Regions from separate parts of the Lysinibacillus sp. A1 genome, predicted to be linked through region 3. Evidence: riboswitches for the same ligand, from Rfam matches in the RefSeq annotation. Region 3 holds a riboswitch; each other region holds the start of a gene.

Region 1 (8,114 bases), on a different contig from region 3:
TACACCCTCCTCCCCCGCACGTATTGTAACTTATGTTAAGGGGCTTGAAGCGGTGACGGCTATTTGCATGATTATTACATGTTTCCTTAAAAATTTCGGAAATTGCTTCGACATTTTTATAAATTTTATGTAAAACATAATTCCTACTATTCTCATAATTATTTATGCAATAGCCATACCCACTAATGAGGGATAATTTCCAAACTAATCAAGTGCGCTCTTTCTTCTTTAGAAATCGGTACACTTTTACCTGTTCCAGGGTCCATTTGCACAATTGTACCTCGACCTGTAAAGCACACTTCATCTCTTTGATTTTTTGCTAAATAATGAATATCCATTGATGAACTTCCAACTTTCGCTATCTTAGTGTAAATTCGTAGCACGTCATCAAAGAAAACCTGTTTTACATAATCACATTGTAAATCAGCTACAATCGGTATACTCTTTACATTCTCGTCAGCTACAGACGGCATTAAAATACCTACATGTCGGAAATAATCAATTCTTGCCTGTTCAAAATATGTAAAGCTTACCGTATTATTCATATGCCCATACATATCTGTTTCTGAAAATCGTACTCGTGCCTCACTATAAAAGGAAAAACCCTTTTCCCACTCTTGGAAGTCTTCAATATAATTTGCTTTCATATTAGCACCATCCCCTATAATTAATTGGCCATCTTTTTTAGTTTGGTTCAGACAGCCCATAAATAATGAATACAAATTCATTATAAAAGAAAATGCTATATGATCATAGGAAAAACCAAAATTCCCTTATTTTATTGCTACATCTCTTTTCTTTCTATAGTATGGTTTTTCCTTGAACTATGCTAACTATGTTTATATCACAATAAAAAACTCCCTCACACTAAGTGTAAGGGAGTCAGCTTGTCCGATATTAGTCTACGAAGTGGTCAGAACCGAAGAAGTTACGGAACATTTGCACTGTAGTAGCACGGTTTAATGAAGCGATTGATGTTGTTAAAGGAATACCTTTTGGACATGCAGCAACACAGTTTTGAGAGTTACCACAGTTTGCAAGGCCTCCATCGCCCATAATAGCATTTAAACGTTCATCTTTAATCATTGCACCAGTTGGGTGAGTGTTGAAAAGACGTACTTGTGATAATGGAGCTGGCCCGATGAATGAAGCTTTTTCAGACACGTTTGGACATGCTTCCATACATACACCACAAGTCATACATTTAGATAATTCATAAGCCCATTGACGTTTACCTTCTGGCATACGTGGACCTTCACCTAAATCATAAGTACCATCGATCGGTACCCATGCTTTCACTTTTTTTAGCGCGTTGAACATACGTTCACGGTCAACTTGTAAGTCACGAATAACAGGGAATGTTTTCATTGGCTCCAATTTAATTGGCTCAGTCAATTGGTCAACAAGTGTTGAACATGATTGACGTGGACGGCCATTAATAACCATTGAACATGCACCACAAACTTCTTCTAAACAGTTCATATCCCATGATACTGGCGATGTATTTTCACCATTTTCAGTAACAGGATTTTTTTGAATTTCCATTAAAATAGAAATTACGTTCATACCATGACGGTAAGGCACTTGGAATTTTTGCCAATAGCTATTGCCGCCCTGTGTATCTTGACGTAAGATTTCAACTTTAACCATTCTTCCAGTATTAGCTGCGATTTGCATAACTTTTAGTCTCCTTTCGCAGAGTAGTCGCGTTTACGTGGTGGGATTAAAGAAACGTCGACTTCTTGGTACGTGATGATTGGATTACCAGTAGCTGGGTCAAACTTCGCCATTGTTGTTTTCAAGAATTGCTCGTCATCACGGTTAGGGAAATCAGGCTTATAGTGCGCACCACGAGATTCATTACGTAATAATGCACCTTTTGTCATTACTTTCGCAAGCACTAACATATTTTTAAGCTGACGTGTAAAGTGTGCGCCTTGATTACTCCATTTTTGTGTATCGTTGATGTTGATGTTGTTCCAACGCTCAGTAAGGTCATCAAGTTTTTTCAATGTATCTTCAAGCTGATCATTGTAACGTACTACAGTCATTGTAGCAGTCATCATTTCACCAAGCTCTTTATGCAGTAAGTAAGCGTTTTCTGTGCCTTCCATTTTCATGATAGCATCCCATTTCGCTTGTTCTTCTGTTACGCGAGCATCGTAAATCTCTTGTGGAATATCTTCTGCATGCTTTTTAAGATGTTTTACATAATCTACTGCGTTTGGTCCTGCAACCATACCGCCATAGATAGCAGATAATAATGAGTTCGCACCCAGACGGTTTGCACCGTGTTGAGAGTAATCACATTCACCTGCTGCAAATAGACCAGGAATTTCAGTCATTTGGTTGTAGTCAACCCATAATCCACCCATTGAATAGTGAACTGCTGGGAAAATTTTCATAGGTAATTTACGTGGGTCATCTCCTACGAATTTTTCGTAGATTTCGATGATACCACCAAGTTTAACGTCCAACTCATGTGGATCTTTATGAGAAAGATCTAGGTATACCATGTTTTCGCCATTGATACCAAGTTTTTGGTTTACACAAACGTCGAAAATTTCACGTGTTGCAATATCACGTGGCACTAAGTTACCGTAAGCTGGGTATTTTTCTTCTAAGAAGTACCAAGGTTTACCGTCTTTATAAGTCCAAATACGACCACCTTCACCACGAGCTGATTCTGACATTAGACGGTTTTTGTCATCTCCAGGAATCGCTGTAGGGTGAATTTGAATGAACTCACCATTCGCATATGAAGCACCTTGTTGGTACACGATAGAAGCAGCAGAACCTGTGTTAATAACAGAGTTTGTTGTTTTACCGAAAATAATACCAGGGCCACCAGTCGCCATAATAACAGCGTCTGCACGGAATGATTTAATTTCTTCTGTACGCATATCTTGCGCTACGATACCACGGCACACGCCGTCTTCATCGATAATAACACCAAGGAATTCCCAGTGCTCATATTTATTTACTAAACCAGCTACTTCATGAGAACGAACTTGCTCATCAAGCGCATATAGTAATTGTTGACCAGTTGTTGCACCAGAGAAAGCTGTACGGTGCATTAAAGTACCGCCAAAACGACGGAAATCTAATAATCCTTCTGGTGTACGGTTGAACATAACACCCATACGGTCCATTAAATGGATAATGCCAGGTGCTGCATCACACATACCCTTAACTGGTGGTTGGTTCGCTAAGAAGTCCCCACCATATACTGTATCATCAAAGTGGATCCATGGAGAATCCCCTTCACCTTTTGTATTTACTGCACCATTAATTCCGCCCTGCGCACAAACAGAGTGTGAGCGTTTTACAGGAACTAATGAGAATAAATCAACTTCAGTACCAACTTCAGCTGCTTTAATCGTTGCCATCAGACCGGCAAGACCACCGCCGACAACAATTACTTTGCTTTTCGCCATGATTATTTCTCACTCCTCTTAAAAAATTGCAATGATTGCATGTGCTCTATTGTAGCTCTATTGAATTATACGAAAGCTAAAATAGCAGCCACACCAACTACACTTAGAATTACGAAAATAATGTTTGTTACGTAAGTAGCAATCTTTTGAGACTGAGGAGATTGTACAATACCCCAGCTTACTAGGAATGCCCATAAACCGTTAGATAAGTGGAAAGTTGCTGATAAAATACCAACAATGTAGAATCCAAGCATGAATGGATTAGCAACAATATTCGCCATCATGTCGTAATCAACGTGTGCTCCAAGTGCTTTTTGAATACGAGTTTGGAAAATATGCCATGCAATGAAAATCACTAGGAATACACCAGTGAAACGTTGTAATGAGAACATCCAGTTACGGTATGTGCTGAAACGTCCTGTGTTTGGTGAAGCAGTGAATGCAATGAACACTCCATAAAATGCATGGAACATCAATGGAATATAGATGACAATCCATTCAACTAGGATAAGGAATGGAATCTTTTCCATTACTGCGGTAGCATCGTTATAACTATCTGCCCCGCCTGTTGCTGTAAAGTTAATGAACAGGTGCATCGTTAAAAACAGACCTACTGGAATGATCCCAAGTAGAGAATGTAAGCGACGCCATAAAAACTCTCGATCTTTCGACAAGACTGTTACCCCCCTTAGTACTTAAAATAGCACAACAAAAGAAGTCATCATTTTGTAAATGATACTTCATTGACTGTGTATTTCATCATGGTACAATATTATGACATGTTTATTGTACTCTCAAGAGCTACGAGCGTCAAGGCAACTCGGAGTTTTTCATAGAGCTTATTAAAGAACTAATCTAGTGCATAATGCGTCGTTTTTTCTCGAAAAATCTACCATTACTTTATTAACGTTAAATTATAAGAAAATTCTAAGAAAGAAGGATAACAATGTTAAACACTCCATCTCCTACAATCTCATCCTTTGGTTATGAGATCATTCGCGATCATATTCTATCTTCTGTACTCGGTAAACATGAGGATGATGTCCTTTATTGGGCAGGTAAAGAGCTTGCGCGCAAGTTTCCATGTAAAAGTCAAGACGAACTAATCGCATTTTTCGCAGATGCCTGTTGGGGTACATTAGAGCTAATGAAAGAATCGAAGGACGGACGTATTTTCCAGTTGACAAACGACCCTGAAATCTTGCAAATCAAACAACGCAGCTTCAGACTTGAGGCAGGATTTATAGCTGAACAGATTCAGCTAGCTAAAGGCTATTTGACAGAATGTTATGATGAAAAACGTGAAAAGCAACATTACGTTATGTTTACAGTCAAATGGGACGTGAAGGAACGAATTATGCATACGATTCCAACAGAATAACAAAAAAAGGATTGTCTCCCATACAATAAACGGGATGACAATCCTTCCTTTTATTTCGGACAATTACAGAAAATGCTGTTTCTTCTATTATTATATGTAAAGAGCCTGCTCTAAATTAAATTCATCATGCAATGCATTTGCTGCACGAATCATTTCATCCTGCGGTACTACAACAGACACTTTAATTTCTGAGGTGCTCACCATCTTCACAGGGATATTTTCACGACGTAAACGATCGAACATGCGAGCAGCGACACCTGGATTCGAGACCATACCGGAGCCAACTATCGAAACTTTCGCTAATCCAATTTCGAAATCAGCAAAGCTAAAGCCAAGTGATACTTTGCTATCCTCTAAAACACGTAAAGCTTCTGCAAATTCTTCTTTCAAAATCGAAAAGGACACAGTTGGTTTTAATCCATCAATGATTGCTTGAACAATGATATCCACGTTGATGCGATTTTCAGCAAGAGTTGAAAATATATCCGCTAATGAAGCATGTGAATAAGCATCATACCCAATTGTTAAACGAATAACATCTGATTCAAAGGCCACACCACGCACTACTAAATTTTTCTCCATCTCTACTTCCTCCTTCAATAAAGTACCTACTGACTCCACTAAACTAGAGCGTATGATCACTGGCATTTGGAACTTTTTAGCTAACTCCACTGCACGTGGATGAATGATGTGTGATCCTAAATGTGCTATCTCTAACATTTCATCATAGGAAATTTCCTGTAGTTTTTGCGCCTTTACAACAAAGCGTGGATCTGCTGTATACACACCATCAACATTCGTGTAAATGTCTGTCCGCTCAGCATCTAATGCAACAGCAAGTGCAACGGCTGTCGTTTCCGTTCCACCTTTCCCAAGCGTTGTTATATTTTGGTCATTATCAATGCCTTGATCTCCAGCAATAACGACGATTTGTCTTTGCAGCAAATGCTCATCGATACGGCTAACATCGATATGATTGATCCTTGCATGACTATGCATAGGATCCGTGTAAATGCCAGCCTGCCAGCCTGTTAGTGACACCGCATTATAGCCAGCTTCTTGTATTGCAATGGCAAACACGGAGCTGGATAACTGAGAGCATGAAGATACAGCTGCATCTAATTCACGTTTTGACACATCATCCGTGAAATGAAGTACGCTCATTTTCACATCCTGTATCGTTTGTCTCATCGCACCAACTACTACTACCACATCGAACCCTCTATCTCTTTCAGCAATTGCTTTTCGAGCAGCATCTTGAATTTGTTCGGGCGATGCTAAAGCAGCCCCTCCAAATTTCATCACTATTCTAGACATTTCTTTTGTTCTCCTTTCCAGTCATGTAATTCACCTAAAATGAGGTGTAAAACAGCCTCTAGAAAACTAAAAAGGCAGCCTTCACAAAACGTGAAAGCTGCCTATAACATGTACAATAACAAAACTTGCGCATGTGTGATAGCTCTCCGAAACGTTTAGAATCGACAGTCTTACATTTTTTAAATGCAAAACCAGTACAACAGCGGAAACAACAATGCTGTACTTCGGCAAGCTCCCCTTTCACGCAATGTCTTAGGATTTGTTCATCCTCTTTTGCGCTACTTTTGAATCTTGCACCTCTATCATCACCTTAAAAGTGATTATATTAAATTTTTCCGCCCTCATCTAACAAGTGGGCTGTTAACATTGGATCACAATGTTATTTACAACCTTAGCATATGTCTATTCCTTTGACAATGACTCCTGCTGAAAATAGGCATAAATCTGAATTGCTAAATTAGCTGGCATCCCAGCTTCCTGTAAAGCTAGCTCACTAGCCTCCCGTATTTTCTTCACGGAACCAAAGTGTTTCAGTAACTGCTGTTTTCGTTTTGGACCGACACCTTCAATTTGATCCAGCACAGATTGGATAGCATGCTTTTCATGCTGTTGACGCAAGAAGGTAATCGCAAAACGATGGACTTCATCTTGTATTCGCTGCAATAAATAAAAACCGTCACTTGTGCGTTTTAAGGCAATGACCTCTGGTGGATCACCAAACAATAGCTGGGATGTATTATGCTTGTCATCCTTTGCTAAACCAGCAATAGGTATAACTAGTCCTAATTCATCCTCTAATACTTCACGCGCAACTTCCATTTGACCTTTACCACCATCAATTAGCACTAAATCTGGTAATGGAAGACCTTCCTTCAAAACACGGATATAGCGTCGACGAATTACCTCTTGCATAGCACCATAATCATCATGCTTGGCTGCTGTACGGGTTTTATATTTGCGATATTCCTTTTTGGCGGGTTTGCCATCAACGAAAACAACCATTGCAGATACGGCATCTGTTCCATGCATATGACTATTATCAAAAGCTTCAATTCGTAATGGTGTCGTTATGCCCATCGCATCACCAAGTGCCTCGCATGCACCAATAGTACGTTCTTCCTGCCGTTCGATAAGCTGGAATTTAGCGGACACTGCAATTTCAGCATTTTTCGTCGCTAAATCTACCAACTCCTTTTTTTGACCTCTTTTTGGCGTAAGAACTTTGATACCTAACAATTCTGTTAAAATGGCACCATCAATTGCTTGCGGAATAAAAACTTCTTTTGGCTTAATATGCTCTGGTTTTTCATAAAACCGTCCCACAAATGTTAGGAACTCTTCCTCTGCGTCTTGATAGATCGGGAAAATAGAAACATCTCGCTCGATCAGTTTACCTTGCCGAACGAAGAAAACCTGAACACACATCCAACCTTTTTCCACAGCATAGCCAAAGACATCACGGTTAGTAGTGTCACTTGATACTATTTTTTGCTTCTGCATAACTGTATCAATATGGGCGATTTGATCACGAAACTCCTTAGCTCGTTCAAACTCTAAGTTTTCGGCAGCCGCAAGCATTTTTACTTCAAGCTCCTTTTTGACTGCCTCCACACCGCCGTTTAGAAACTTCGTCATATCCTCAATCATTTCCTGATAAACATGACTATCAATTTCTTTCACACAAGGTGCTATACATTGACCCATATGATAATACAAACAAACTTTTGAAGGTAGCTGCACACATTTTCGTAGTGGATATAAACGGTCCAACAGCTTCTTTGTTTCGCTTGCCGCATAGGCATTGGGATACGGTCCAAAATATTTAGCCTTATCCTTTTTTACTTTACGTGTCGTAATTAGACGAGGATGTTTTTCATTCGTAATTTTTAAATATGGATACGTCTTATCATCTGTTAACATGACATTGTATTTTGGATCATGCAGTTTGATGAGATTCAGCTCTAAAATGAGTGCTTCAA
Region 2 (8,114 bases), on a different contig from region 3:
ATTGAAGAAGCTGTTGCTGAGCCAGTAAAGGTTAAATAATAACATATAAATATTGATAGCTGGGCTACTTGCCCATAAGCAGTAGCCCTTTTATGTGCGTCATGCACGTTAATCAAAGGAGGAAATGAAAGTGGCTGAAATTAAAGTCCCTGAATTAGCAGAATCGATTACAGAAGGTAGTATCGCACAGTGGGTTAAAAAAGTGGGCGATCGCGTTGAAAAAGGTGAATTCATCGTTGAACTTGAAACAGATAAAGTAAACGCTGAAATCATTTCTGAAGAAGCAGGTGTATTAACACAAATTTTAGCTGAAGAAGGCGATACTGTACTAGTTGGTCAAGTTATTGCTATCGTAGAAGCAGGCGAAGGCGCAGCTGCTGCACCAGCAGCGGCGGCACCAGCTGAAGCAGCTCCAGCTCCAGCAGCGCCACAAGCGGCTCCTACAGCACCAGTTGCAGCAGCTCCTGTAGTAGAAGAAACTTCTGGTGAGCGTGTGATCGCATCTCCAGCGGCACGTCGACTTGCACGTGAAAAAGGCATCGATCTTGCAGCGGTATCTCCAGTAGATCCACAAGGCCGTGTTCGTGTACAAGATGTATCAGCACATGGTACAGCACCAGCAGTAGCAGCACCTACACCAGTAGCAACTACAGGTGGCCCAGTTGTATTCACACCAGCAGCTAATTCTGACCGTGTAACAATTGAAAAAATGAGCCGTCGTCGTCAAACAATTGCCAAACGTTTATTAGAAGTTAAACAATCAACAGCAATGTTAACAACATTCAACGAAATTGACATGACAAACATCATGGCACTTCGTAAACGTAAACAAGAAGAATTTGTTAAAGCAAACGACATCAAACTTGGTTTCATGTCATTCTTCACAAAAGCTGTTGTTGCAGCACTGAAAAAATACCCATATGTAAACGCTCAAATCGTTGGCGATGAATTACATTTAAATAACTTCTTTGATATCGGTATTGCAGTATCAACTGAAGAAGGTTTAGTAGTACCAGTTGTACGCGATGCAAACAGCAAAAACTTCGCAGAAATCGAAAAAGATATCGCTAGCTTAGCGACTAAAGCTCGTGAGAAAAAACTAGGCTTAAATGACATGGCTGGTGGATCATTCACAATCACAAACGGTGGTGTATTCGGTTCATTAATGTCAACACCAATTATGAACGGTACTCAAGCTGGTATTTTAGGTATGCACTCAATTGTTAACCGCCCAGTTGCGGTAAATGGTGAAGTTCAAATCCGTCCAATGATGTATGTAGCACTTTCTTACGATCACCGTATCATCGATGGAAAAGATTCTGTAGGATTCTTAAAAACAGTTAAAGAATTAATCGAAAACCCTGAAGATTTATTATTAAATTCATAATTCCTTTAAACCCTGTAAACTTTGTTTTACAGGGTTTTTTTCTTGGTTTTCTGTATCACTAAAGTCTTTAGTGATTTTGAAAATACGAAACTATTTACTTAGAATAAAAACCATTGATCGTAAAAATTTGTGGTTTTCCGGCGGATATATTGACAAAAATACATAGATTATCAATGGATAGGTCAAGCATAATACCCTAATATTGGCATTAGTCAGAAAAATGATAAAACTCTCTTGACGTACATACTAGTTTTATAGTAGTATCTAAATATCAATTAAATAAACAAACCTCACTAACATATAACAGTGAGGTAGAGGCGCGGTATTTATTAGTTCATTGTTGAGTACAAGCAAACAAAGACGCAATGAAGAAGGAAATATCGCCGAAGTATAAAAGGAGCTCGTACTTTTATGCTGGGTCTGCAGTGAATAAGTGCAGGACTGTCCTAGTAAATTCAATTCCAAGTTTACTAGGTTGTGCTATCTCGGAAACATGGAATACTAGTGAGGATTTGGGCAACTGTCATAAAAGGTAAGACCTAAGTTCACAAAACTTAGGTCTTTTTTCGTACAGTTGTCTTATTTTTTTACAGAAAAGGGGAGTTTTACATGAAAAGAAAATGGCTGTTAGTAATGATCTCTATCATGACGGCAATTGTGCTAGCTGCATGTGGCACAAGCGACAAAAAAGAAGGCAGTTCAGGAGAAGCTGGCGCAGATAAGGAAGAAGGCGGCGGTGAATTCCGAATTGGAATGGAGGCTGGCTACCCACCATTCAACTGGACACAGCAAAATGATGCAAATGGCGCGGTGAAAATTGCAGATAATGCAGAGTATGCAGGCGGTTATGATGTACAAATGGCGAAAAAAATTGCTGAAGGCTTAGGCAAAGAATTAGTGATCGTTAAAATGGAATGGGACGGCTTAGTACCAGCGCTACAATCAAATAAAATTGATGCAATTATCGCGGGCATGTCGCCAACAGAAGAACGTAAGAAAACAATTGATTTTACTGAAAACTACTATACTTCTGATTTTGTCATGGTTATTAAAAAGGGCAGCAAATACGAAGGGGTCAAATCGATTCAAGATTTTTCTGGCGCAAAAATTACATCACAACTTAATACATCCAATTACAATGTGATTGATCAAATCAAAGATGTTAATAAACAAACGGCAATGGAAAGCTTCCCAGCTATGCGTGTAGCTTTAGAGGCAGGCAAAATTGACGGCTATGTTGCAGAACGTCCAGAAGGTATTTCCGCAGCTGCTGCCAACGATAAATTCACATATGTAGCATTTGAAGAGGGCTTCGATACGGATCTTTCAAATACGTCAATTGCTGTAGGCTTACGTAAAGAAGATGCGAATCTTGATAAAATCAATGAAATTCTAAAAGGAATTTCTGAAGATGATCGTCAAGCGATTATGGAAGAAGCTATTTCTCAGCAACCAGCAGCACAATAAAAAAATGGCACGGACTAGTGGCTAGTCCGTGCACTATCATTTCATCATTATTAAAATGAGGACCTCTCTACATAATGATAATGTCCTAGCGAAATAAAACATAGACTAGTAGAAAGAGCTAGGGCACGAAAAAGATAGCAAGCAACATGACATTGTTAGGAGGAACATCATGAGTCTTGAATGGATACTTTCAATTATTGAAAACAACTGGCAAATGTTTTTACGAGGTGCGTATTATACGTTACTAATTTCGACTATCAGTACAATTATTGGTGCATTTATCGGATTTTTCATCGGAATTATGCATACGATTCCAGTTCGTAAAAAAGGTGTGAAATTTTATGGCTTAAAGCTTATTAATTTTATACTCACATGCTATGTTGAATTTTTCCGTGGTACACCAATGATTGTACAGGCTATGGTTGTCTACTATGGATTAGATATTGCATTTGGCATAGACATGCACTTTATTACAGCGGGGATTTTAGTCGTTTCGCTTAATACAGGTGCCTATATGGCAGAAATTGTTCGCGGTGGTATTGTATCAATTGATAATGGTCAATATGAGGCAGCATCAGCTATCGGTATGAATCACTTCCAGATCATGCTTCACGTAGTTTTACCACAAGTAGCGCGTAACGTACTACCTGCGACAGGCAACCAATTAATTATGAATATTAAAGATACAGCCGTATTAAACGTTATCGGAGTAACAGAATTATTCTTCCAAACAAAATCAATCTCCGGTAACAACTTCCGTTATTTTGAATCATTCTTTGTAGCTTGTATTCTTTACTTCATCATGACATTTACAGCATCACGTATTCTGCTATATGTTGAAAAACGATTAGATGGACCAGATGCTTATCAAAAAGAACAAAAAGAAGCAATTTAGGGGGACGCACAAATGGCAGTCATTAAAATCGAGCATTTAAGTAAATCATTTGGACGTAACCAAGTGTTAAAGGATGTTAATTTTCAAGTGGAAAAAGGGGAAGTCGTTTGTTTAATTGGTTCCTCTGGTTCTGGTAAATCCACTTTACTTCGTTGTATTAATTTATTAGAAACACCAAGTGGTGGGCAAATTATTTATCAAGGGGAGGACATCCTAGACGCAAAACACAATATTCAAGAATATCGAACACATCTAGGAATGGTATTCCAGCAATTCAATTTATTTAACAACCACAATGTTTTAAATAATTGTACAGTGGGGCAAATAAAAGTTTTAAAACGTTCCAAAAAGGAAGCAGAGGAAACGGCGCTTAAATATTTAAAAATCGTCGGGATGGATCAATATGTAAACGCAAAGCCTCGACAGCTTTCAGGGGGGCAAAAACAACGCGTAGCCATTGCCCGAGCATTATCCATGAATCCAGAAGTGATGCTTTTTGATGAACCTACATCAGCACTAGACCCTGAGATGGTAGGGGAGGTACTCAAAGTCATGCGACAATTGGCCGATGCAGGCAATACGATGCTAATTGTGACGCATGAGATGGAATTTGCCAAAGAGGTAGCAGATCGTGTAGTCTTTATGGATAAAGGTGTAATTGTCGAAGAGGGCCCACCATCACAAGTGTTAATAAACCCTCAACATGATCGAACGAAAGAGTTTTTAAAACGAACATTAAAGTAGTAGCAACAAATGAAAAAGTGAGTCCTAATAGAGGGACTCACTTACTTTCTAGAATTCCACTCTGCATAAAGGACAAAGCAGATTACAAATGCTATTGCAATAATAAAAAACCATTGCGGTACACCGCCAAAGCTCATCATAACACCTCAAATGTAAAATTATTTTTGGATAGATTAGGTATTGTATTTCTTTTTTCTCCACAAAAGCCTAAAAATATTATAAAATAAGCATTAGACATTAGCTTTATGCTAGTAAAGAGAGGTAGAGAGAATATGTTACATTTAAAATGGAAAGATGCGCCAACATTACGAACAGTGACTTGCAAACATACCAATGCATCAAAATACTTAGTATCAAACGTATTAACAGTTGGAAAAGAATATGAAGTGAAAAATGAAACAGAAGAGTTCATTTTTATCATCGATAACACTGGCAATGTCGGTGGCTACTATAAAGATTATTTTGCATAAAAAGAAGACAGGGTGGTTCAGATCATTTACTGAGCCACCCTTTTTTTCATTAGTCTCTCTGATAGCCTCTTATATCCGTCGCATCTTGCAACTGTTGTTTTTCCTGTTCAGTCGCCGTATGTAGGGCGAAGACATCTTTTATAGCTGTTTGTAGCTCATGCTGTGTTTCCTTGAATTTCGATACTTGCTGCTCAAATGAAGGCCTTGCAAAACGATCCTGTGTCTGTGATAATCGTTCCTCAAGCTGTGCATAGTGATGATCCATATGCATGGAAAGCATCATCGCCAATTGATTTTTCCATAAAGGAATTAGTGTGACAATGGAAAATTCAATTTTTTCAGCTAATGTTTGATTCGCTTGCTGTATCATACGAATTTGTGGTGCTGTTTGAAGGGCTACTTGTTGAGATACCTGTAAATCATAAATGCGTTGATCCAGCCTCTCAATTTGCGCAGCGAAATCATTTAGCTGTTGTATGGCAAGTGGCTGTTTACTTGCTTGGACACTTGTTATTTTTGTAGGAAGCTCCACTTCAATCGCTTGCTGTTTTTTCATTTGACCAGCTGCAATGGCAGTAGCTAGTTCCTCGAAAAAACCTCGATTATGTGTATAAAGCGCTTCTAAATTTTCTACATCTCGAATGAGTTGGAGCTGAGCACGTTCCAATTGGACCCCAATACGTTCCACCTGAATACTAATGCGTTCAAATTCTGTTAGCGTTTGTTTCACAGTAGGCTCTGTTTTACTACCAAATATCTTATTAAAAAAGGTTTGCTTTTTCGGCTCTAAAGCTGTCGGGTCTACACGATCTAAAGTATGCATTAAGGAATCGAGCATTTGGCCGATTTTGGTCACGTCTTTTTGCTTCACCTGCGCTAACATCCGATCTGCAAACTGGGATAGGGAACGCTGTGATTCTTGCCCTAAGGACAGCAAAGATTCAAAATCAGTTAAATCAATTTGGCTAGCATATAGTAAAGCTCGACTTTGCGCAAGAGGCGATAGCGTTTCGTACGTCGCCATCGCCTCAGTTTGTGGAGTTGTGTCTAAATAAGATTGTACTAATGGAGAAAGACCAGGAATGGTATTTAATTGAAAAGCATGTTCATTTGCTGTCATTTATCATCGCCTCGCCAGTCCAATTGTTCTCTACGTCTAAGATTAGAACGATTTGCGAATTCAATCTCCATTTGCAGGTGGTCAATATCATTAGCTAGCGCATCCTTTAAATCAATTTGAATCGTATCATTTAAATCCGTAAGTGTTTCACGCGTTTTGGATAACGTCAATTGAATTTCTTTATCCTTCACCGGCTGCCTAGAAAGCATTGTATACTTATCCGTTAATTCCACTGCTGAAGGTAAATGCGCATAGAAAAAGGGTTCAACATTATAAAACTTACGTGGATCTGTCTTTACAATTTTGACGATATTTTTTGAAATGCGCGTCATCTCAAGTAGTTGTTTAAAAGCCGATACAGAACGTACACGTAAATAGTTTTGACTTAATGTTTGAATTTGCTTATTAGCGGTTGATAATTGTGTTTCAATGTGTTTGAATTCTTCTTTTGTGATACCTGCTATTTGCATAACTTTCTTTTTTTGTCTATGTTTCAGCAACGCTGTACTCGTCGCATATGAACCAGCAAACAGTAAACCACCAAGGAAGAATCCAGGATTTGCTGCAATTGCTGCGATAGAAACAGTTGTTAGCGAAATAACGAAGCTAGCAGTATGTCTAGAAAAAAACTGTCCAACACTAAGCATTGTTTCTTCCTCCTTGCATTTCAATATGTCTATCTTCTTATACGAAATAATCGACATAAAGTTTCAATGTAAAATGAAACCTTACATAAATTTTACTGCGAATCGCAAATTTTCTCAATGATATTACCTAGAATACCTAGGAATAAGTCGTTCATTATTTATGTCCATTTATTTTTAAGAGATTTGGGAACATTATAGCGTATAGATTTTAATTTCTCATGATTAGGTTGATGTGCTGTTTGATTTGAAAATAAACGTAGAAGGCTTGTTTTTTGAAAAACCTATATTTACGGATATTTTTTATTTCCTGTGCCGATTGCCAATAAATGTTTAATTATGCAAAATAAGAAAAATACAGTATAATACAGCTTGTTTGAAATTAGTATCTTGTCAAAAAAGAAAGTGGTGGAATGATGAAGAATAAAAAAGGAATAATTATTGCTAGCATCATACTTTTATACTGTGTGATTGACGTTACCTATACATGTGTATTATATGGAAAAATCAATTGGTCTATATTATTTTTAGCCACATGTATGATTGGTTTAATAGAAGTCGCAATAGCCAATAATAAATTACTTAAACAAAACATAAATCATTAACTAGTAAGGCATGTTGTAATGTCCTACGATGGCCTGACTACTTTGTAAAAAGAAGAGCCAGACTAAACAATGTCTGACTCCATTCGTACATATCCTTTTAAATCATCATACAGCTCTAAAGAAAATGAGTTGGAATCGGCTTGGGGACTAACACCTTTTTGGACGAAAAGAAGGAATTCATTCAGCGCTTTTTCAGCTCCTTCTACTTCAACCTCAATTTGCTCAGCAGCATTCAATCTGCAATACCCTTTTAGCCCTAATTCAATGGCCTTTTGTTTAATAAAGAATCGGTAGCCTGTCCCGTAGACGTCACCAAAAAATTTAATACTTGCTCGTTTATTCAAGGAAATACCTCCTACCAGTAGAGAGAGGGGACGAGCCACTCTCTTTATTGCAGTACTCTTTCTTTTTCTAAATAGGCGATTAGGTTATTAATATAATATAGAACTTGAGTAGACGCTTCATCCACTTCTTTTAGATGGCTATCTGCTTGTGCGATATTGCCAGCTTTAAAGGCTGTCGCCGCGCGCTTCGCGGATTCGTGGACAAGTAAATGATAATTGTCTAAATCATGATAATCCTGTAAATGGCCGAAGCGTTCCACCGTGCGAGAAGCTGTGTACCATTTGCCAAGTCGACATTCTCTATGTGAAGAGACATCGTTTGGCTCAACATGTTCTAGGCCAAGGAACATATTATAAATGCGCCACTTCCATAAAATATGATCAGCTTTAGATAGCTGTAAAAGGGCAATGGATGAAAGCTGGACATTATTATTGGCA
Region 3 (8,114 bases):
TCATGAGCGCTATAATATGCTGCCAGCTATTGCAGATATATTTAATCTGGATACAACCAAACAAGCTTCTCTTTGGCGTGACCGAGCATTAGTGGAGCTCAATATAGCTGTCCTTCATTCTTTTAAAGAGGATGGTGTGAGCATTGTAGATCATCATACTGCTGCTCAGCAGTTTAAATTATTTGAGGAAGCTGAGGAATCAGCAGGGCGAGAAGTTACGGGTAACTGGACATGGTTAATCCCACCACTTTCCCCTGCGACTACTCATATATTCCATAAGCCTTATATAAATACCTACCATACGCCCAATTATTTTTATCAGAAACCATGTTATTAACTTTAAAGGAGTTGTTCATAAACGAACAGCTTCTAAGTACCTTTTTGGGAGAGAGGAAATTCAAGATGTTGAACCAAAATATTTCGAATATCCCTTGGCAACAATTGACGACACCTTATGGCAGAGGAACAGATATTCCTCGTCTAATTGAACAGAAACAATATCAAGAGCTGACTGAACTAATTGAACATCAAGGAACACTTTGGCAGGTGACGCCATGGGTAGTATTTATTCTTTTAAAAAAGCTCTCAAGTAAAAATGTGGAGGAAGTCTCCTTAGCAGAAATAGAGCTTTATTTAGCTGTGGCTCATGCAATAACTAAGGATTATCAAGATTCAACACATAACGTTTCAACGATGCAGGAGCTTTTGGATAAGAAATATTTATGGGTGGAAAATGAAGAGGATGATGAGCTTGAATGGGAGGAAGATACGCCTAGAGGCTATGAACCAGAAGCTTTTTTAGGCTATTATTATTTTAGTTTTTTACTCCTTCAAGAGGCAATCCCTGTTTTTACTGCTATTAAGGCACGTTCCAAGAGCATAGCAGAGGAAATTGAGGAACTGCTAGCCTTACTAAAACATTAAAAAAAGAAATGTTATATAGATAAAGCAGATGGGCTCAGCTTCCCCATCTGCTTAAATTTAATGGACATATTCATCTTTAGAAGCTCGCATGGAACATAAGAAGAGTGTTATAGCTACAACAACAAAGAGCCAACCTGCAATATTCCATCCACCAAATAAATCATGGAGGTATCCGAAAAGAATCGGCCCAATGGCAGCGAATAAATAGCCCAATGATTGTGCAAACCCTGATAGATCAGCGGCTTCAAATGCTGTACGCGTACGGAGTGTAAAGAACATCATTGCTAATGCGAATGAAGCTCCACCTGCTAAACCTAGAAGGATCATCCATAATATCCCCAACGTTGTCCATTCCATTACAACGCCGACAAATCCTACTAAATAAAACGATGTAAACATAAGGACAAGTGGTCTTTGTGAAGTCATTTTACCAGCAATAATGGGGACAGCCAATGCCATGGGGACTTGTGAGAATTGCATTATGGAAAACATCCATCCAGCTTTATCAGGAGCCAATCCTTGCGCAATATAAATTTCAGGAATCCAAGCTGCTGTCGTATAAAATAATAAAGATTGTAAGCCCATTGCACCGGTTACTGCCCATGTAACAGGTGATTTATAAAGAGGTTTACCTGTTTTTTTTGCCGTAGTAGCTGGTTCTGGCTTATTCAATTTCAATTGAGGTATCCAAATTAAAATCGTTAATACGACTAATATAAGCGCCACAGCCAATGCGCCTTGCCAACCTAGTGAAGAATTAGCTATTGGATAACTAATACCTGCTCCAAGTCCAGCCGTTAAGTTCATAGACATAGTAAAAAATGCCATTAGTAACCCTACATGGTATGGAAATTTTAATTTTAATAAACCTGGAATCAACACATTTCCAAATGATATGGCTACGCCAATGAGCACTGTGCCAAATACAAGTAACCCTGTTGTACCAAGGGAGCGTAGTACAATTCCTAAGGCCAATAAAATAGTGGATAAAAATAAGGTTAGCTCAAGCCCAAGTTTTCGTGCTACAACTGGTGCGAACGGTGATATAATGGCAAAAGCAAGCAATGGAATAGTTGTCAAAAAACCGGCTAGAACATTGGAAATACCAAGATCGTCACGGATAAAGGATACAATTGGACCCACAACAGTTAGTGGCATTCGTAATGTAGACGCTATAAATATTATTCCAAAAACTAATAATAAGGTTGTTCCCTTCCAGCTAATTTTTCTGCTCGGGTAGCTGGCGGAATGATCATGTAAAGTCAAAATAATTCCCCCTGTTATAACCATTCTAATTGAACTACTATAACACTTTATCACACTATTAAAAATAGTGGAAAATTCACAAAATACAAAACATTAATGGTTATATTGAAATGTCTTAGGTCTTATGTTAGTATAGTAAACATCATAAATTTAATAATTATATGCCTCATGTTTGTAATGAGGTAGAGGTCGCGATATTTATAAGTAAGCTAATTGAAATGACAAGCATTGAAGAGATTAGTTGAAAGGAAATATTGCCGAAGTGTGAGGGGACTTGAAAACCTCATGCTGGGGCTGTATCCGAAAGGAACAGAACTGTCACGTTTGTACAACGTGTTGAGCTATCGTTTAGGAAAAACTGAGGATTAACTTAGCCATCACATTGTTCATGTGATGGCATTTTTTTGCCTCATAAATAGGAAGGAAGCTATATCGTGAGTGAAATAAAAGTAAATCAGCTCGGCCATAAAGCACCGAAGCTGAAAAAAGAATTAAAAAGCCGTCATATCACAATGATTTCTTTAGGCGGTACAATTGGTACAGGGCTATTTTTAGCCAGTGGTGGTGCCATTGCACAAGCAGGACCGGGAGGCGCATTGCTTGCCTATGCGTTAATCGGTATTATGGTATATTTTTTAATGACAAGTTTAGGGGAAATGGCTGCCTATATGCCGTCCTCGGGTTCTTTTAGTACGTATGCGACAAAATTTGTAGATCCCGCTCTAGGCTTTGCACTAGGTTGGAACTATTGGTATAACTGGGCAATTACGATTGCAGCCGAAATTGCGGCAGTGTCATTAATTATGAAATATTGGTTCCCAGATAGCTCATCAGCACTTTGGACAGTATTATTTATTGTAATTGTACTGACATTTAATTTATTGTCTGTAAAGAGCTATGGCGAAAGTGAATATTGGTTTGCGATGATAAAAGTGGCTACGGTCATTGTATTTATTATTATTAGCATATTAATGATTTTTGGTATTTTAGGTGGACAGGCACCAGTTGGTTTTACAAATTTCTTTATTAGTGATGGACCATTCCATGGTGGCTTCCTTGCTACATTTGGTATTTTCCTTGCAGCAGGATTTTCATTCCAAGGAACAGAGCTACTTGGGGTAACGGCAGGGGAAACAGATGATCCTGGAAAAAATATACCGAAGGCAGTAAAATCGGTGTTTTGGCGTATTATTTTATTTTATATTTTAGCTATTGCTGCTATAGGGATGTTGATTCCATTCACAGATGAGCGCTTATTATCGGAGGATATCGCTGTATCACCATTTACGCTCGTGTTTGATCGTTTAGGCATTGCTTTTGCTGCCTCCTTAATGAATGCCATTATTTTAACAGCTATGCTATCAGCAGGTAATTCTGGACTATATGCATCTTCACGTATGCTATGGCAATTAGCGGTGGATGGTCATGCTCCTAAATTCTTTGCAAAGCTAAGTCGTCGAGGTATTCCGATTTATGCATTGATCGCAACATTAGCTGTAGGCTGTGTAGCGTTTTTAGCATCATTCTTTGGTGATGGGGTAGTTTATATCTGGCTTTTAAATGCCTCTGGGATGTCAGGTTTTATTGCTTGGCTAGGTATTGCATTTAGTCATTATCGTTTCCGTCGTGCTTTCGAAGCGCAAGGCTTAGATCCAAAGCTATTACCGTATAAAGCAAAGCTATACCCATTCGGTCCACTATTCGCCTTTACTATTTGTATGATTGTTGTAATTGGACAGAATTACACAGCGTTTATCGGAGGTACAATCGATTGGTATGGTATCCTTGTTTCCTATATTGGTATTCCACTGTTCCTATTGCTATGGCTAGGGTACAAAATTAAACATAAAACAAAAATGCTTCCTCTTAAAGATTGTGATTTAAAAGTGGAAAATTAAATAGAAGAGCTGTTCTATAAACCGTTGTATGATGGTTGATGGAACAGCTTTTTTTATCGGGGGACCTTTAAAATTATTACAAAATTAATGTCATATATATGGTAATATACTATAGATATGGAAGTGTGATTTTTGACTTTCTAGTAGAGAGAGGTGCATGAAAATGCAAAAACATATTTTACTAGTGGAAGATGATGAGGCTATTCGCGAAATGGTAGCGAATTTTTTATTATTGGAAGGCTTCGAAGTCACCACTGCCAATAATGGAGAAGAGGCATTGCAATATTGTTTAAATCAAACCTTTGATTTAGTCATCCTAGATATTATGATTCCTAAGCTTAATGGATTAGAAGTTTTAAAAGTCATTCGAGAACAGGCAGCACTTCCTATCATCATTATGTCCGCAAAGGATAGTGATGTAGATAAAGCGCTTGGCTTGGGATTAGGGGCAGACGATTATATTGCTAAGCCATTTTCTATGCTGGAATTCTCAGCTCGTGTAAAGGCCGTTATTAGAAGAGCTACGAAATACGCTGGCCAAATAGATCACAAACAAGATGTAATAGTTATAGGCAATTTAAAGATAGATATTGTTAATTTCTCAATAAATAAAAATGGACAAGAAGTGAAGCTAACATCAAAGGAATTTGCCATCTTAAAGCTATTTGTAACAAACCGTAACCGAGTTTTTACGAAAGAGCAAATTTATCAGCTAATATGGAAAGATGCATATTACGGTGATGAAAATATTATTAATGTACATATTCGAAGGCTACGCGAAAAAATTGAAGATGATCCATCCAATCCCCAGTATATTAAGACGCTGTGGGGAATTGGCTATAAGTTTGAAGGATAACAGATATGATAATCATTCTATTAATCATAATTGTGGTGCTTATAGGAATAGTTATTTTTCAATGGAAAGCAAAAAAAGAACAAAATCAGACGATCCAATATATGAATGAAAAACTCCAAGCCATTGTTCAAGAAAAAAGTAACGAAAAGATTTTGGTAACTACGAGCAATTCACAAATTCAACAGCTACTTATTTCAATAAACGCTTGGCTGGACCATCACCAAAAAGTTCAGGCGACCCATCGCAAAATGGAAGATTCCATGAAAAAAATGCTGGCCAATATTTCACATGATTTAAAAACGCCTTTAACGGTTGTGTTAGGCTATATTGAAATGCTTCAGCTTCAAGGCTCAGCTAGTGAAGAGGAGCGTCAAAGACTATTAGCGGGTGTACATGCTAAAACATTAGAAGTATTAAAAATTATTCATACATTTTTCGATCTTGCCAAATTAGAGGCAGGGGATACAGATTATCCAATCACTAAAATCAATGTCTGTGAAATTAGCCGTAAAAATATATTATCATTTTACGATATGGTCACGTCCATGGGACTAAATATTACTATTACAATCCCTGAAACACCTATGTATGCCCTTGGTAATGAAGAAGCGTTAGATAGGGTTCTCAACAATCTTTTATCCAATGCTCTTGCCTATGGAGCGGATGGTAATGTAATTGGCTTAACCGTAAGAAATGATGAAACGACTATTTATATAGATGTATGGGATTGTGGTAAAGGAATCGATGAATACCATATTGATAGTGTTTTTGAGAGAATGTACACGCTAGAGGACTCTCGCAATAAATCCTTCCAGGGGAGTGGCTTAGGTTTAACGATTACAAAGCGATTAGTGGAAATGATGGACGGTTCCATCCAGTTATCAAGTATTCCCTATAAAAAGACCATTTTTACCATTGCATTAAAACGAATGGTGTATTGAAATCACAGCTTGTAGAGCTTTTATTGTGCTTTACAGGCTTTTCTTATGCTCTTAAGAAATTTGTAAGAATCCAGTAATAAATTAGAGAGTTTCATTTTTTATAATGAAAATAGCCACATTTGAGGGAGAGATTGACATGACATACATTGTGAAAACAAATCAGCTTACGAAAGTGTACGAAGGAAAAGAAGTGGTTTCTGCTGTCAATATGAACGTGAAAAAGGGAGAGATTTACGGCTTTTTAGGCCCTAACGGAGCGGGTAAAACGACAGTTATGAAGATGCTAACGAATCTGACGAAGCCAACCAGTGGAGATGTTGAAATATTTGGTGAGAGGTTGACCGATCAATCGTATGAACTATTAAAAAGAATGGGAACGATTATCGAATATCCTATTTTCTATGAAAAATTAACGGCTAGGGAAACCTTAGAACTGCATTGCGAATATATGGGCTATTACAATAAGCAGGAAATTGCCCATGTACTTAACCTTGTAAAATTAACAAATGCAGAGGAGAAACGGGTAAAAGATTTCTCATTAGGGATGAAACAGAGACTAGGTATTGCACGCGCTATTATTACAAAGCCAGAGCTCCTAATTTTAGATGAGCCAATTAATGGACTAGATCCCATTGGGATTAAAGAGTTGAGAGAGCTTTTTAAAATGCTCTGTACGGAGTATGGCATTACGATCATTATCTCTAGTCATATATTAGGGGAAATTGAACAATTGGCCGATACGATTGGTGTCATCAAGGAAGGTAGGCTCATTACTGAAGTAACGATGGATACGATTAATCGTAATCAAGCCGACTATATTGAAGTGATCGTAAACGATGGTAAGAAGGCAGCCTTTATTTTAGAAAGTGAATTGAAAATGGCTAATTTCAAACTGATGGATGACAATTCTATACGAATTTATGATTTGACAGTATCCCAAAAGGTTCTAACAAAAACATTGATTGAACATGACATTGAAATAGAGGAGATTAGCAAAAAAACTAGCACATTAGAGGATTACTTCCTTAAGCTAATAAATGGAGGGATTGTTCATGCTTAATTTAATGCGTTTGGAAATGAAAAAATATCATTTAGGCTCCTATGTTAAAAGTGCTATGTTTGCTAACTTTATTATTTTAGGATTTATGTTTATGATTTTATTTATTTCTAAAGTAGAAGGGGAAGTTGATATTGCAAATTATGAAATGGCTTTAAGTGTCATCGATTCATTTGTCAGAGCCGTATTTATTATTTTTGCAGCTACATTAATAGCTAAGCTGATTATCGGAGAATATAAGTTTAAAACAATCACATTGGCCTTTATGTATCCTGTAAGCCGAAAGAAATTAATCGCTGCTAAGCTTGCGATTGTCATGCTTTTTACCTTTAGTGCAATCATCGTTTCAAATATCTTGATTACAACCATCTTTTGCATCGTAAGCGATAAATTTGATTTAATTCCTGATGTTTTATCTAATACTTTAATCATGCAACATATACCATCTGTACTCATGAATGCAATTGCTGCCTCAGGGATGGCCTTAATTCCATTATATTTCGGAATGAGAAAATACTCTATTCCAGCAACAATTATTTCTTCTATTCTAATCGTATCAGTGACTTCATCCAATACAGGTAACTTCACATTAAATGACATCATTATTATTCCAATCTCGTTAGCAATCATAGGTATTAGTATTGCCTACCTAGCTATCCGCAATATTGAGAAGGTCGATGTTTAATGAAAGGGCCAGGTACTCATAAGTTATGTTGATATCGAACGATGATGATAGCAATTCGATAAAGGTGATTTCAATGAGGAAATTAACTGTAACTTCTGCGCTGCTTTAGCTATCCTACAAGAGCATCGGATCATGGATCCAATGGTAGTAAATTTGTCTATAATTATCACCTTTAGATTATCAACAAAAAGGCATCGAGATTTTTCTTCTCGATGCCTTTTGTTAGTCTATTAATTCACTATTTTATCCAAATATTGTTTCACCTAGTAAGTAAATATTTAATGCCACAACGATGACAACTACAAACCAGCCTAAAATAGTAGTAATACGGTGGTTCACTAAACCACCCATAATGTCTCGTTTGCTTGTAAACATAACGAGAGGGACGAGGGCGAATGCAATACCGAAAGATAACACAACCTGACTAAGAACGAGCGCATGGGTTGCATTTACACCAGATGCAATAATCGCTAACGGAGGCACCATT

What was found. A riboswitch is a leader RNA that binds a small molecule or an ion and turns the genes downstream of it on or off. The one in region 3 is predicted to bind lysine.
Region 1: linked by a shared signal. The riboswitch ahead of PI85_RS01005 (aspartate kinase) and the one ahead of PI85_RS06225 (amino acid permease) in region 3 are both predicted to bind lysine.
Region 2: linked by a shared signal. The riboswitch ahead of PI85_RS16390 (transporter substrate-binding domain-containing protein) and the one ahead of PI85_RS06225 (amino acid permease) in region 3 are both predicted to bind lysine.

The regions. Positions count from the first base shown of each region.
Region 1 is NZ_JSZM01000001.1:223,921-232,034, reverse strand. Features, by position in the region: gene PI85_RS01030 (thioesterase family protein) at 183-647, opposite strand; gene sdhB (succinate dehydrogenase iron-sulfur subunit) at 898-1,677, opposite strand; gene sdhA (succinate dehydrogenase flavoprotein subunit) at 1,683-3,437, opposite strand; gene PI85_RS01015 (succinate dehydrogenase cytochrome b558 subunit) at 3,503-4,111, opposite strand; gene PI85_RS01010 (YslB family protein) at 4,384-4,818, shown strand; gene PI85_RS01005 (aspartate kinase) at 4,909-6,135, opposite strand; lysine riboswitch at 6,267-6,445, opposite strand; gene uvrC (excinuclease ABC subunit UvrC) at 6,538-8,114, opposite strand, start outside.
Region 2 is NZ_JSZM01000020.1:40,908-49,021, forward strand. Features, by position in the region: gene PI85_RS16380 (2-oxoglutarate dehydrogenase E1 component) at 1-39, shown strand, start outside; gene odhB (2-oxoglutarate dehydrogenase complex dihydrolipoyllysine-residue succinyltransferase) at 131-1,387, shown strand; lysine riboswitch at 1,692-1,878, shown strand; gene PI85_RS16390 (transporter substrate-binding domain-containing protein) at 1,997-2,854, shown strand; gene PI85_RS16395 (amino acid ABC transporter permease) at 3,024-3,749, shown strand; gene PI85_RS16400 (amino acid ABC transporter ATP-binding protein) at 3,762-4,493, shown strand; gene PI85_RS16405 (DUF6501 family protein) at 4,766-4,963, shown strand; gene PI85_RS16410 (toxic anion resistance protein) at 5,013-6,083, opposite strand; gene PI85_RS16415 (5-bromo-4-chloroindolyl phosphate hydrolysis family protein) at 6,080-6,730, opposite strand; gene PI85_RS16425 (acylphosphatase) at 7,395-7,676, opposite strand; gene PI85_RS16430 (methyl-accepting chemotaxis protein) at 7,721-8,114, opposite strand, start outside.
Region 3 is NZ_JSZM01000008.1:195,504-203,617, reverse strand. Features, by position in the region: gene PI85_RS06240 (nitric oxide synthase oxygenase) at 1-337, shown strand, start outside; gene PI85_RS06235 (hypothetical protein) at 403-924, shown strand; gene PI85_RS06230 (MFS transporter) at 982-2,214, opposite strand; lysine riboswitch at 2,366-2,542, shown strand; gene PI85_RS06225 (amino acid permease) at 2,625-4,088, shown strand; gene PI85_RS06220 (response regulator transcription factor) at 4,252-4,944, shown strand; gene PI85_RS06215 (sensor histidine kinase KdpD) at 4,950-5,885, shown strand; gene PI85_RS06210 (ABC transporter ATP-binding protein) at 6,022-6,945, shown strand; gene PI85_RS06205 (ABC transporter permease) at 6,938-7,627, shown strand; gene PI85_RS06200 (Nramp family divalent metal transporter) at 7,871-8,114, opposite strand, start outside.